Regions from separate parts of the Sphingomonas sp. GW821-FHT10F09 genome, predicted to be linked through region 2. Evidence: predicted binding sites of a transcription regulator. Region 2 holds the regulator's gene; the other holds the start of a gene.
What was found. The regulator LexA, encoded in region 2, represses DNA repair genes until DNA is damaged. The targets are predictions, from matches to a motif close to GTTCCNCNCTTGTTCT.
Positions count from the first base shown of each region.

Region 1: the regulator LexA is predicted to act here: its motif matches at 3,561-3,576, upstream of AC1RTO_RS07010 (ATP-dependent helicase).

Region 1 covers NZ_JBXASI010000001.1:1,477,424-1,483,180, reverse strand. Annotated here, with positions in the region: gene AC1RTO_RS07025 (WYL domain-containing protein) at 1-220, shown strand, start outside; gene AC1RTO_RS07020 (glycine zipper 2TM domain-containing protein) at 240-785, opposite strand; gene AC1RTO_RS07015 (hypothetical protein) at 1,041-1,244, shown strand; gene AC1RTO_RS07010 (ATP-dependent helicase) at 1,278-3,557, opposite strand; gene AC1RTO_RS07005 (UrcA family protein) at 3,768-4,088, shown strand; gene AC1RTO_RS07000 (MFS transporter) at 4,349-5,608, shown strand; gene rsmD (16S rRNA (guanine(966)-N(2))-methyltransferase RsmD) at 5,599-5,757, opposite strand, start outside.
Region 2 covers NZ_JBXASI010000001.1:1,083,835-1,089,591, reverse strand. Annotated here, with positions in the region: gene trpC (indole-3-glycerol phosphate synthase TrpC) at 1-451, shown strand, start outside; gene moaC (cyclic pyranopterin monophosphate synthase MoaC) at 448-915, shown strand; gene AC1RTO_RS05160 (molybdopterin molybdotransferase MoeA) at 912-2,093, shown strand; gene lexA (transcriptional repressor LexA) at 2,151-2,834, shown strand; gene bla (subclass B3 metallo-beta-lactamase) at 2,825-3,724, opposite strand; gene AC1RTO_RS05145 (ComEC/Rec2 family competence protein) at 4,594-5,757, opposite strand, start outside.

The DNA of each region.
Region 1 (5,757 bases), 390 kb from region 2:
CCCCCACATTCTCTACACGCGCCACGGCGAGATCTATGTCGACGCGATCACCGTCGAACGCGACGGCAAACCGCCGCGTGAGGAGAAACTCGGGACGTTCAAGCTGGACGGGCTGGGTGATCCCACGCTGACCGCGCGCGCGTTCAAGCCCAACACCCTGTTCGAACCGGCCGCCGAAAAGTACGAGGGCGTGACGCTGATGGCGGTCGAGCAGGGCTGACCGCCACCAGCGCTGCGGCTCAGCGGCAGCGGACTTGCGACTGGTTCTGATCGACGGCCTTGCCGGCGAGCGCGCCCGCCGCGCCGCCCAGCAGGGTGCCGACGATGCGGCTGCGTCCGCCGTCGATGACGTTGCCCAGGATACCGCCCGCCGCGCCGCCGACGATCAGGCCGGTGGTGCCGTCGCCGCGCTTGCAATAATAGCGCCCGTCGTTGCCGGCATAGACCCGCTCGTCGTTGCTCAGCACGCGTTCGCGATAGTTCGCGCCGGAGCTATAATAGCGCGAGGCGTCATAGCCATTCTCGTCGCGTTCGTCGGCGTAGCCGGCGTCGCGCGGACCGTCATAGGCGTTGGGCACCGGCGCCTGGCGATAGCCGCCCGGACCGGCGCTGCCGCGGCCCGACCGATAGCGGTCGAATTCGGCGCGATAGCGGGCAAGCTCGGCATCGAAGCGCTGCTGGGCGGCAGCGAAGCGCGCATCGTCGGCAGCGGATTGCGCAACCGCTGGCGCGCCGCCGCAGAGCAACGCCGCGACGGCGACGGAAAGCGACAGGGACCTGAACATGAAAATGACCCTCGGAGCGGCCCGGTGAGTCGGGCGTGCGATGGTTATACACTGAAGTCAGGTTGTTGGTTGCTGAATGGTCCCCGATGGCGTTGTGTCGACGGACGCGACGACCGGCGCCGTGGCTGCGGCGGGGGCAGGGCGACGGCCCCCACGAAATCTGTTATGGTTGCCCCATCACCCGATCGTTCCGTAAGCATCTCGTGATGGTGGCCTGCATGGCCGGGCCCTCGCTTACATTCGGAGGAATCCGTGATGGACATCAACTACTTGCTGTCGCGCGAGCAAATCTCGCTGGTCAAGGCGCGTGAGGCGAACTGCCCTGAGGCGCGCGCCGCGCACGCCGGGCTCGCCAGGATGTACGGCGAGGCGCTCGATCGCAGCGCCTTCCCCCACCGCGACGTCGCGGCATCCGTGCCGCATCGACCGGCGGGGCCGCGCCGCCCGGGCAACGCCTGACGTCCTGGCCGCAAGGGGCGGGAACGGTGCCCGTCACCCGATGGTGACGAAGCTGTCCATCACCCGCTTGCGGCCGGCCGCCTCGAAATCGATCTCCAGCTTGTTGCCCTCGATCTCCGCGATCGCGCCATAGCCGAACTTCTGGTGGAAGACGCGCAGGCCCACGGACAGGTCGCTGCGCCCCTTGTTGCCGATGCTGACCGCGCTCGACCGGCTTTCGACGACCCGCGTCGGTGCGGTGCTGAAGCCCGATCCCGATCCGGCGGCACGCTGCCAGCCGGGCCCGCGCCCGGACCCCCGCGCGACATTGGCGAACGGGTCCGCCCGCTCGCTCCAGTTCGCCCGCCACAGGCTCTCGCCGCCCGACATGGTCGTGTCGCTGTCGATATGCTCGGGCGGCAGCTCGCCGACGAAGCGGCTGGGGATGCTCGACGTCCATTGCCCGTAGATGCGCCGATTCGCGGCGTGGAGGATCACCGCGCGCCGGCGCGCACGGGTGATCGCGACATAGGCGAGCCGCCGCTCCTCCTCGAGACTCTTGGTGCCGCCCTCGTCCAGCGACCGCTGCGACGGAAACAGCCCCTCCTCCCATCCGACGAGGAACACCGTGTCGAACTCCAGCCCCTTGGCGGCGTGGATCGTCATGATCGTCACCTGCGGGTCCTGCGCCGCGCCCTCCTTGTCCATGACGAGGCTGACGTGTTCGAGGAATGCGCCAAGCGACTCATATTCCTCCATCGCGCGGACCAGCTCGGACAGATTCTCCAGCCGCCCCGCCGCCTCGACCGATTTTTCGGCCTGCCACATCGCGGTATAGCCGCTCTCGTCGAGCATCTGGCGGGCGAGTTCGGCATGCGGCAGGTCGCGCGCCATGTCCCGCCAGCGCGCGATATCGCCGACGAGATTGCCGAGCGCACGGCGCGCCTGCGGGGTCAGCTCGTCGGTGTCGAGGATGCGCGCCGATGCGATCGTCAGCGGCACGCCCTCGATTCGGGCAAGCTGGTGGATCTTCGCCAGCGCCTTGTCGCCGAGGCCGCGCTTCGGCACGTTGACGATCCGTTCGAAGGCGAGGTCGTCCGACGGCTGGTTGACGATGCGCAGATAGGCGAGCGCGTCGCGGATTTCGGCGCGTTCGTAGAAGCGATAGCCGCCGACGATCCGGTACGGCATGCCGATGTTGATGAAGCGGTCCTCGAACTCGCGCGTCTGATGCTGCGCGCGGACGAGGATGGCGACATCGTCGAGGCTGCGACCGTTGCGCTGGTGCGCCTCGATCTCCTCGCCGACGCGGCGCGCTTCCTCCGGCCCGTCCCACACGCCGAGCACGCGCACCTTCTCGCCCGCATCCAGCTCGGTCCACAGCGTCTTGCCGAGCCGCCCGCCGTTGTTGGCGATCATTCCCGACGCGGCGCCGAGGATATGCGGGGTGGATCGGTAATTCTGTTCGAGCTTGATGACCGTGGCGCCGGGGAAGTCCTTCTCGAACTTCAGGATATTCTCGACCTGCGCACCGCGCCACGAATAGATCGACTGGTCGTCGTCGCCGACGCAGGCGATATTCTTGTGCTGCTGCGCGAGCAGCCGCAGCCAGAGGTACTGGACGACGTTGGTATCCTGATATTCGTCGACCATGATGAACTTGAACCGCTCCTGATACACCCGCAGCACGTCGGCATGCGTTTTCAGGATGGTCAGCATGTGCAGCAGCAGGTCGCCGAAATCGCAGGCGTTGAGCGACTTCAACCGCGCCTGATATTGCGCGTACAATTCGCCGCCGCGACCATTGGCGTAGCGTTCGCTTTCGCCGGCATCGATATCGGCGGGGACCAGGCCCTTGTTCTTCCAGTCGTCGATCAGCCCGGCGAGACTGCGCGCAGGGAAGCGCTTTTCATCGAGATCGGCGGCAACGATCAATTGCTTGAGCAATCGCAACTGGTCGTCGGTGTCGAGGATGGTGAAATTGCTCTGCAACCCGACCAGTTCGGCATGCCGGCGCAGCATCTTGGCACCGATCGCGTGAAAGGTGCCGAGCCACGGCATGCCTTCGACCGCATCGCCGACCAGCCGGCCGACGCGCTCGCGCATCTCGCGCGCCGCCTTGTTGGTGAAGGTGACGCTCAGGATCTCCGACGGCCACGCCTTGCGCGTCCACAACAGATGCGCGAGCCGCGCGGTCAGCGCCGCCGTCTTGCCGGTGCCGGCGCCGGCCAGCATCAGCACGGGGCCCTCGGTGGTCAGCACGGCTTCGCGCTGCGGCGGGTTCAGTCCCTTGAGATAGGGCGGGTCTTGCAGATGGGTGGCGGTATCGGTCACCGGTGAACAGGTAGGGAACGCCGCGCGCGCGGGCAAGTCCGATCCGCCCCGCGGCACTGCCACATCATTGACTTGCCATCGTCGCGCCAGCGAAACGCCACGGCGCTAAGCGCCATCCTGCCGACGAGAGGCGGCCCGTGCACAGCCCGTCCGGCAGAGACGTGGCGGCGGGTCCGGCTCGTCGGACCATCATTCGCAGGAGTGTGCATCATGAAGACCTTCCATCGCGTCGCTGCGGCGGCGCTCGCCCTGTCATGCCTGTCGGCCGGCGCCGCTGCGGCCGAGCAGCGCGAGACGTTCACCATCCGCGTGTCGCATCAGGGCCTCGACCTCGGCACGGCGGCCGGTCGCGCCGGCTTCGACGCGCGCGTGCGTCGCGCCGCTCGCTGGGCCTGCACGATGCGTGGCGCGTCGCTCGAGGCGTATCAGCATGCGGCGCGCTGCACCGACGAACTGCGTCAGGATGCCCGGCGCCAGCTCGCGAAGCGGACCGAAGGCGGCGCGCTGCGTCTGGCCAGCCTGTCGCGCTGATCCGATACGAAGAGAGGGGCGGCTTGCCATGCGGGTCGCCCCTGTTCTTCGCTCCGCGGAGCGTCCCGACGAAAAATCGGGGCAGCCGCGATGCGACCGCCCCGTAGTTCAGGGAGGACCGGTCGACAGGGGAGACGACCGGCACGTCGCTACCCACAGGGGGAGAGGAGCAGCGACATCCCCCATGTAGGAAGGGTTTGTTGCGGACACATTTCACTGCTGTTGCCCGAGGCGATTATTTCGCGCTTAAGCTGGCGATCATGACTCAGCCCGTCGCAAAAGCCTCTCCGCGCCGCATCCTGACCGCCAGTCTGGTCGGCACCGCGGTCGAATTCTACGATTTCTATATCTACGCGACCGCCGCGGCGCTGGTGTTCGGCATGCTGTTCTTCCCGGCGGAAAGCGGCACCGCGCAACAGATGCTGAGCTATGCCAGCTTCGGCCTCGCCTTCGTCGCGCGGCCGATCGGCGCGATCGTCTTCGGGCATTTCGGCGACCGGGTCGGGCGCAAGTCGACGTTGGTCGCCAGCCTGATGCTGATGGGCGGATCGACCGTCGCCATCGCCTTCCTGCCTACCTACGATCAGGTCGGCTGGGTCGCGCCGCTGCTGCTCTGCCTGATGCGGCTGGGGCAGGGGCTCGGCCTCGGCGGCGAATGGGGCGGCGCGGCGCTGCTCGCGGTGGAGAATGCGCCGCCGCATCGTCGCAACACCTGGGGCATGTTCCCGCCGCTCGGCGCGCCGGTCGGGTTCATCATGGCCAACGGCCTGTTCCTGATCCTTGGCCTTGCACTGGACGAGCAGCAATTCCGCGACTGGGGCTGGCGCCTGCCGTTCCTCGTCAGCGCGGTGCTGGTCGCGCTCGGCCTGTGGGTGCGGCTGAAGCTGACCGAGACGCCGGTGTTCCTCGAAGCGGCCGAGGCGGAGGCGCTGCCCAAGGTGCCGATCGCGACGCTGGTCCGCCACCATGGTCGCGCGCTGATCGCGGGCACCGGCGGGGTCGTCGCCTGCTTCGCGCTCTTCTACCTCGCGACCGCCTTCACGTTGGGCTACGGTACCAAGACGCTGGGCTATGGCCGGCAGGCGATGCTCGGCGTCGAACTGGCGGCGATCTTGTTCCTCGCCGCCGGGGTGATCGTCGCGAGCGTCATGGCGGATCGCACGGGCGCGCGGCGGATGCTGGTCATCGGCTTCCTCGGCTGCATCGTCGCCGGGCTGGCGATGGGGCCGATGCTCGGCGCGGGATCGCTGTTCGTGATCTTCCTGTGGCTCGCCTTCGCGCTGTTCGTGATGGGCTTCGCCTACGGGCCGCTCGGCGGCTGGCTGCCGAGCCTGTTCCCCGCCGGGGTCCGCTACACCGGCGTGTCGATGACCTTCAACCTCGGCGGCATCATCGGCGGCGCGCTCGCCCCGCTCGCGGCGGAGGCGCTCGCGCCGCATGGATTGAGCTGGGTCGGCCTGTATCTCGTCGGCGCCGGCCTGCTCAGCCTCGGCGGGCTGGCGCTATTGCGTCAGAGCTGACGGAGCAACGTCAGCCGGGCCTTGCCATGGACGCGGCTGACGTCGACGGCAAAGCCCGCAGGCGCGACCTCTTCCGCCTTTGCCGTCTCGATGCTCACCCACGTCGCGGGCGAGGTCCAGCCGAGCCGAGCCAATTTGTCGAGCGCGAC
Region 2 (5,757 bases):
GCCGGTGATCCGCAAGGATTTCATGGTCGATCCGTGGCAGGCGACCGAAAGCCGCGCGATCGGCGCCGACGCCATCCTCATCATCGTGGCCGCGCTGGACGACAACCAGATGGCCGAGATCGAGGCGTCGGCGACGGATTGCGGCATGGACGTGTTGGTCGAGGTGCACGACGCGCACGAACTCGACCGTGCGCTGAAGCTCAATTCACGGCTGATCGGCGTCAACAACCGTGACCTGCGCGATTTCAGCGTCGATTTCGCGCGCACCTACGAACTCGTCGGCAAGGCGCCCAAGGGGTGCACGTTCGTCGCCGAAAGCGGCCTCGAGACGCGTGCCGACCTCGACGCGATGGCCGCGCACGGCGTCCGCTGTTTCCTGATCGGCGAGGCACTGATGCGCCAGCCGGACATCGAGGCAGCGACCCGGGCACTGATCGCGCCGGCCGCATGAGCCGCCTTACCCATCTCGATGCCGAGGGCGCCGCGCATATGGTCGATGTCGGCGACAAGGCGGTGACCAGCCGTCGCGCGGTCGCCATCGGCCATATCGCCATCGCCGCCGACGCGCTGCAGGCGATCCGCGAGGGCAGCGCGAAAAAGGGCGACGTGATCGCCGTCGCGCGCGTCGCCGGGATCATGGCGGCGAAAAAGACCGCGGACCTCATCCCGCTCTGCCACCCCCTGCCCCTTACCCGCGTGACGCTCGACCTTGTGCTCGACGACACCGGCGTCACCGCCACCGCGCTGACCGCTACCGACGGCAAGACGGGGGTCGAGATGGAGGCGCTGACCGCGGTCTCGGTCGCGCTGCTGACGATCTACGACATGGCTAAGGCGATGGACCGCGGCATGACGATCACCGGCATCCGCCTGTTGGAGAAGGCCGGGGGCAAATCCGGCGACTGGCGCGCATGACGCTGCTGCCGATCGCCGACGCACTTGCCCGCCTGCTCGCGCTCGCCGGGCCGGTCGCCGCGGAGGACGTCGCGCTCGCGGACGCGCGGGGGCGCTGGGCCGCCGCCGACATCCACGCCCGCCGCACGCAGCCAGCGACCGACCTGTCGGCGATGGATGGCTATGCAATCCGCCATGCCGATCTGCCCGGCCCCTGGACGCTGATCGGCGAGAGTGCCGCCGGACGCGCCTTTGCCGGCAGGATCGAGCCGGGCCAGACCGTGCGCATCTTCACCGGCGCCGCGATGCCCGCCGGTGCCGACACGGTGATGATCCAGGAAGAGGTTGCCGCCGACGGCACCGCGATTTGCCTGACCGGCGAAGGCCCGCCGGCTCGCGGACGCAACACCCGGCGGCGCGGGCTGGACTTCACGCAGGGCGATCCTCTGATCGCCCGCGGCGAGCGACTTACCCCCGCCCGGATCGCGGTCGCCGCGACCGGGGGCGTCGGCACGCTGGCGGTAAATCGCCGCGTCCGCGTCGCGATCTGCGCGACCGGGGACGAACTGGTCGAACCGGGGCGCGCGCACGATCCCGCCGCCCTGCCCGAATCGAATCGCGCGATGCTCGCCGCGATGCTCGCCGATCTGCCGGTTGAGCTGATCGACCTCGGCATATTGCCCGACCACCTCGACACGTTGCGTGACGCCTTCGCCGCAGTCGACGCTGACCTGCTGGTCACCACCGGCGGCGCCTCGGTCGGCGACCACGACCTCGTCCGCCCGGCACTCGAGGCCGCCGGCGGATCGATCGATTTCTGGCGGATCGCATTGCGGCCCGGCAAGCCGATGATGGCCGGGCGGATCGGCCGCACCAGCGTGCTCGGCCTGCCCGGTAACCCTGTCTCCGCCTTCGTCACCGCGACTCTGTTCGTGCGGCCGCTGATCGCGCATCTCGGCGGGGCGGCCGATCCCCATCCGCGCACCACCCACGCGATCCTCGGCGAGGACCTGCCCGCCAACGGCCCCCGCACCGACTATCTGCGTGCAGAACTGCGCGACGGGCGGGCCTTCGCCTCGACCATTCAGGACAGTTCGATGCTGCTGACGCTGGCGCGCTCGCATTGCCTGATCGTGCGTCCCGTCGATGCGCCGCCGGCGCGGGCGGGCGACTCGGCGGAAATCCTCGTCATCGCTTGACGAGAGCAGTTTCGTTCCCTAGAAGTTCCGCGTCTGTTCTGACGGGGAAGACCGCCTATGCTCACGCGCAAGCAGCACGAGCTCGTTTGCTTCATCAACGACCGGTTGGAAGAAACCGGCATCTCCCCCTCGTTCGAGGAGATGAAGGAAGCGCTCGACCTCAAGTCGAAATCCGGCGTCCATCGCCTCATCAGCGCGCTGGAGGAACGCCACTTCATCCGTCGCCTGCCCAACCGCGCCCGCGCACTCGAAGTGCTGCGGATGCCGGAGCGGTCGGAGCGCAAGGTCGCGCCCCCCGTACCGACGCCGTCGCCGACGAAGGCCGGCAACGTCCGCGCGGCCGCCTCGCCCGCCAATGACGTGATCGAGATCCCGTTGCACGGCCGGATCGCCGCGGGCGTGCCGATCGAGGCGTTCGAGGGCAGCTCGATGCTCGCCGTGCCAGCGGCATTGCTCGGCTCGGGCGAACATTATGCGCTAGAAGTGTCGGGCGATTCGATGGTCGAGGCCGGCATCCTCGATGGCGATTACGCGTTGATCCGGCGGACCGAGGTGGCGCGGGACGGCGAGATCGTCGTCGCGCTGATCGACGATGCCGAGGCGACGCTCAAATACTTCCGCCGCGAGGGCGCGATGATCCGGCTTGACCCGGCCAACCGCTCCTACGAGCCGCAGCGCTACGTCCCGTCGCACGTTCGGGTGCAGGGCCGGTTGTCGGGTATCCTCCGCCGCTACGATTGAGGCGAACGGCGCTGCTCCGCCAGCGCGCGTTCGAAGGAGGTGCGGGCGTCGGCGACCATTCGCGGCAGGGCGGTGCGATCGACGAAGCTCGTCGGATTGCCCGCCCGCTGCGCCTCGCGCCTTGCCGCGAGGTCGAACAGCTCGGCATGATAGCTCAGCACCACGTCGGCATGCATCGTGGCGAGCCGGCGGAACGTGCCGCGGAACTGCGCGACCGCTGCGGTATCGTGCGGCGGCCTGCCGGGGACCGGGTCGGCAGGGTCGGGGCGGGTGACGAGCCGCCGGCCGGCGACGCTGAGGCTCGACACGAACAGCACGTCGAGCGGCTTGCCTCGCTCGCTGGTGCGCAGGCTCCAGGTGGTTGCGCCGTCGGTATGTCCCGGGGTCAGATGCGCGACGAGGCGCGTTTTGCCGACGGCGATCGTCGCGCCGTCGGGGATCGTCATCGACGGACGCACCGGCGGAAAGCCGCTGATGTCCGTTCGGTCGATGGTGCGCCCCGCGATCAGGTCGGCACGATCGCCCGCGCTCACCACGACCCGTGCCCCGCTCGCCCGCTGAAGCGCGGCGAGGCCGCCGGCATGATCGACATGGCTATGGTTGTTGAGCAGGTAACGGATATCGTGCAGCCGGAAACCGAGGCGCCGGATGTTCGCGGCGATGAGCGGCGCACTCTCCGGTAACGCCCCGTCGATCAGCACCAGCCCGGCGGGATCGGCGATCAGGAACGACGACAGCCCCGCCGTCCCGACATAAAAAACGTTGCCGACGATACGGAACGGCGCAGCGGGCGCATTCCACAGCCGCCGCTGCGCGGCATCCTGCGCCCCGGCCGGCGCTGCGACCGAAAGGCTCGCCAGTGCGGCGGCGAGAATGGCGAGATGCTTCATCGTCTGTCCCGTATCATAGCCGCGACCCACCGCATATCCGCCGGATCGCGACCATACTCAAGGATGCCCCGCAGGCAGCGAATCGTCATTGCGAGTGCAGCTAAGCGATCCACGGCGTCCCGATCCGCCTCTGGGTTGCTTCGCTGCGCTCGCAAAGACGACGATGTGTGACGTCCGGTCTGTCCCCGTCGGTGTAATACGCGTTACCTTACACCCGTGCTGAGATTCGCATTCGATAGCATGGATCGCTCTCCGTAACCCTCAGCGTCACGCTCAGGCTGGCGGGAGCGCATACCCACCAGCCACCGGATATAGCGGAACCGGTAGCGCCCCAGAAGATCCCCCTGCCCCCCCGAATGACGCACGTTTACCGTCGCCTGCGACCGTCCGACGCCCCCACCGCGCCTCATCGAGAGCACACTCAGGCACACAGCTGGGTCTCTCGAACCATCATCGCGAGCGCCGCAAAGCAATCCCGGACGTCCTGAGCTCGGCTCTGGATTGCTTCGCCGCGCCCGCAAGGACGACGGTGGGGTGACGTCCGGTCTGTCTTCGTCGGGGCAATATGCGTCGCCCTACACCCGTCCTGAGGTTCGCATTCGATGTCACGCCCGGGCAGGCGGAAGCGCATATCCACCAGCCTACCGGACAAAGCTTAGCGGTAGCGCCCACGGGATCCCCCTGCCCCGGAATGACACACGTCCACCGTCGCCTGCGACCGTCCGACGCCCCCCCAACCGCGCCTCATCGAGAGCATAGTCAGGGACACAGCTCGGCCTCTCGAACCGTCGTCGCGAGCGCCGCAAGTGAAACGAGGACATCCTGAGCCCGGGTCTGGATTGCTTCGCGGCGCTCGCAACGACGGCCGATCACTCGCGGCGTCGCTGTAGCGCGTGGCGTCGCACCTCGCGCCCGCCATCGAACCGCGCCGTCCGCAACGGCATGACCGTCGCGGGCACGATCCAGGGATGCCGGTCGCCCGGCGCTCGCACGGTACGCACCCGGCCACCGGCAAACGTCACCGCGACGCCGCCGGTCGTGCGCAGCATCGGCGCATCGAGCTTGAGCCAACGCGGGACGCATCCCCTTGGCAGGTGGCGTTCGCTCACCACGATGTCGGCGGATCGGCACGCCGCCACCAACGTCCGCCATGCGACCGGATAGCCGCTGCGCGTCGCCAGCACCCGCCACGCCCGCCCTTCCGCAAGCACATCGACGGCGCACGCATCCGGCGTACAGCGCGCCGCCGCCTGATCCGCGAGCAACGCCGGCTCGCCATCGATCCCGCCATTCTCGGCCAGCATCGTGCGCGTATAGTCCCCGGCCCGATCACGCAGCAGCGCCAGCCCGCCATCCACCCGCACCGCCAGATGCCGCCCGTCGCCCGTCACCAGCAGGTCGGGCGCGGGGGTCAGCACCGCCCAGGATGCACCTACCACCAGCGGCAGCCAGCCGAACCACCGCACGCGTGTCCGCCACAGCGCCAGCCACAGCCCGCCCGCGACCATCGTCCCGAATGCGGCGACCGGCATCGACGGCAGCGCCACCGACGCGCCCGGCGCATTCGCCACCAGATGGGCAAGACCGAGCAACAGTTGCAGCGCCAGATCGGTCAACCACCACAAGGGCGCGCCAAGCCCGACCGCGTCGAACAACAACGCTGCCGCCTCCAGCGGCATGACCACGAAGGTGGTCAGCGGGATCGCCACGATGTTCGCCGCCGCGCCGTACATGCCCGCCTTATGGAAATGATAAACCGCGGTCGGCATCAGCGCCGCCTCGACCACCAGCCCGGTCAGCAGCAGCGATCCCAGCCCCCGCAACAGGTGCGGCCCCCACCCCTCTTGCCGCGGCGCGAACCAGTCCTGCACGACGGGATGCTCGTGCAGTACGACGATCGCGGCGATCGCGGCGAAGGACAGCTGGAAACTCGCGCCGACCAGCGCCTCGGGCCAGGCGAGCAGCACGATCATCGCGCCCGCCGCGACCAGCCGCAGCGTCATCGCCTCGCGTCCCATCGTCAGCGCGACGAG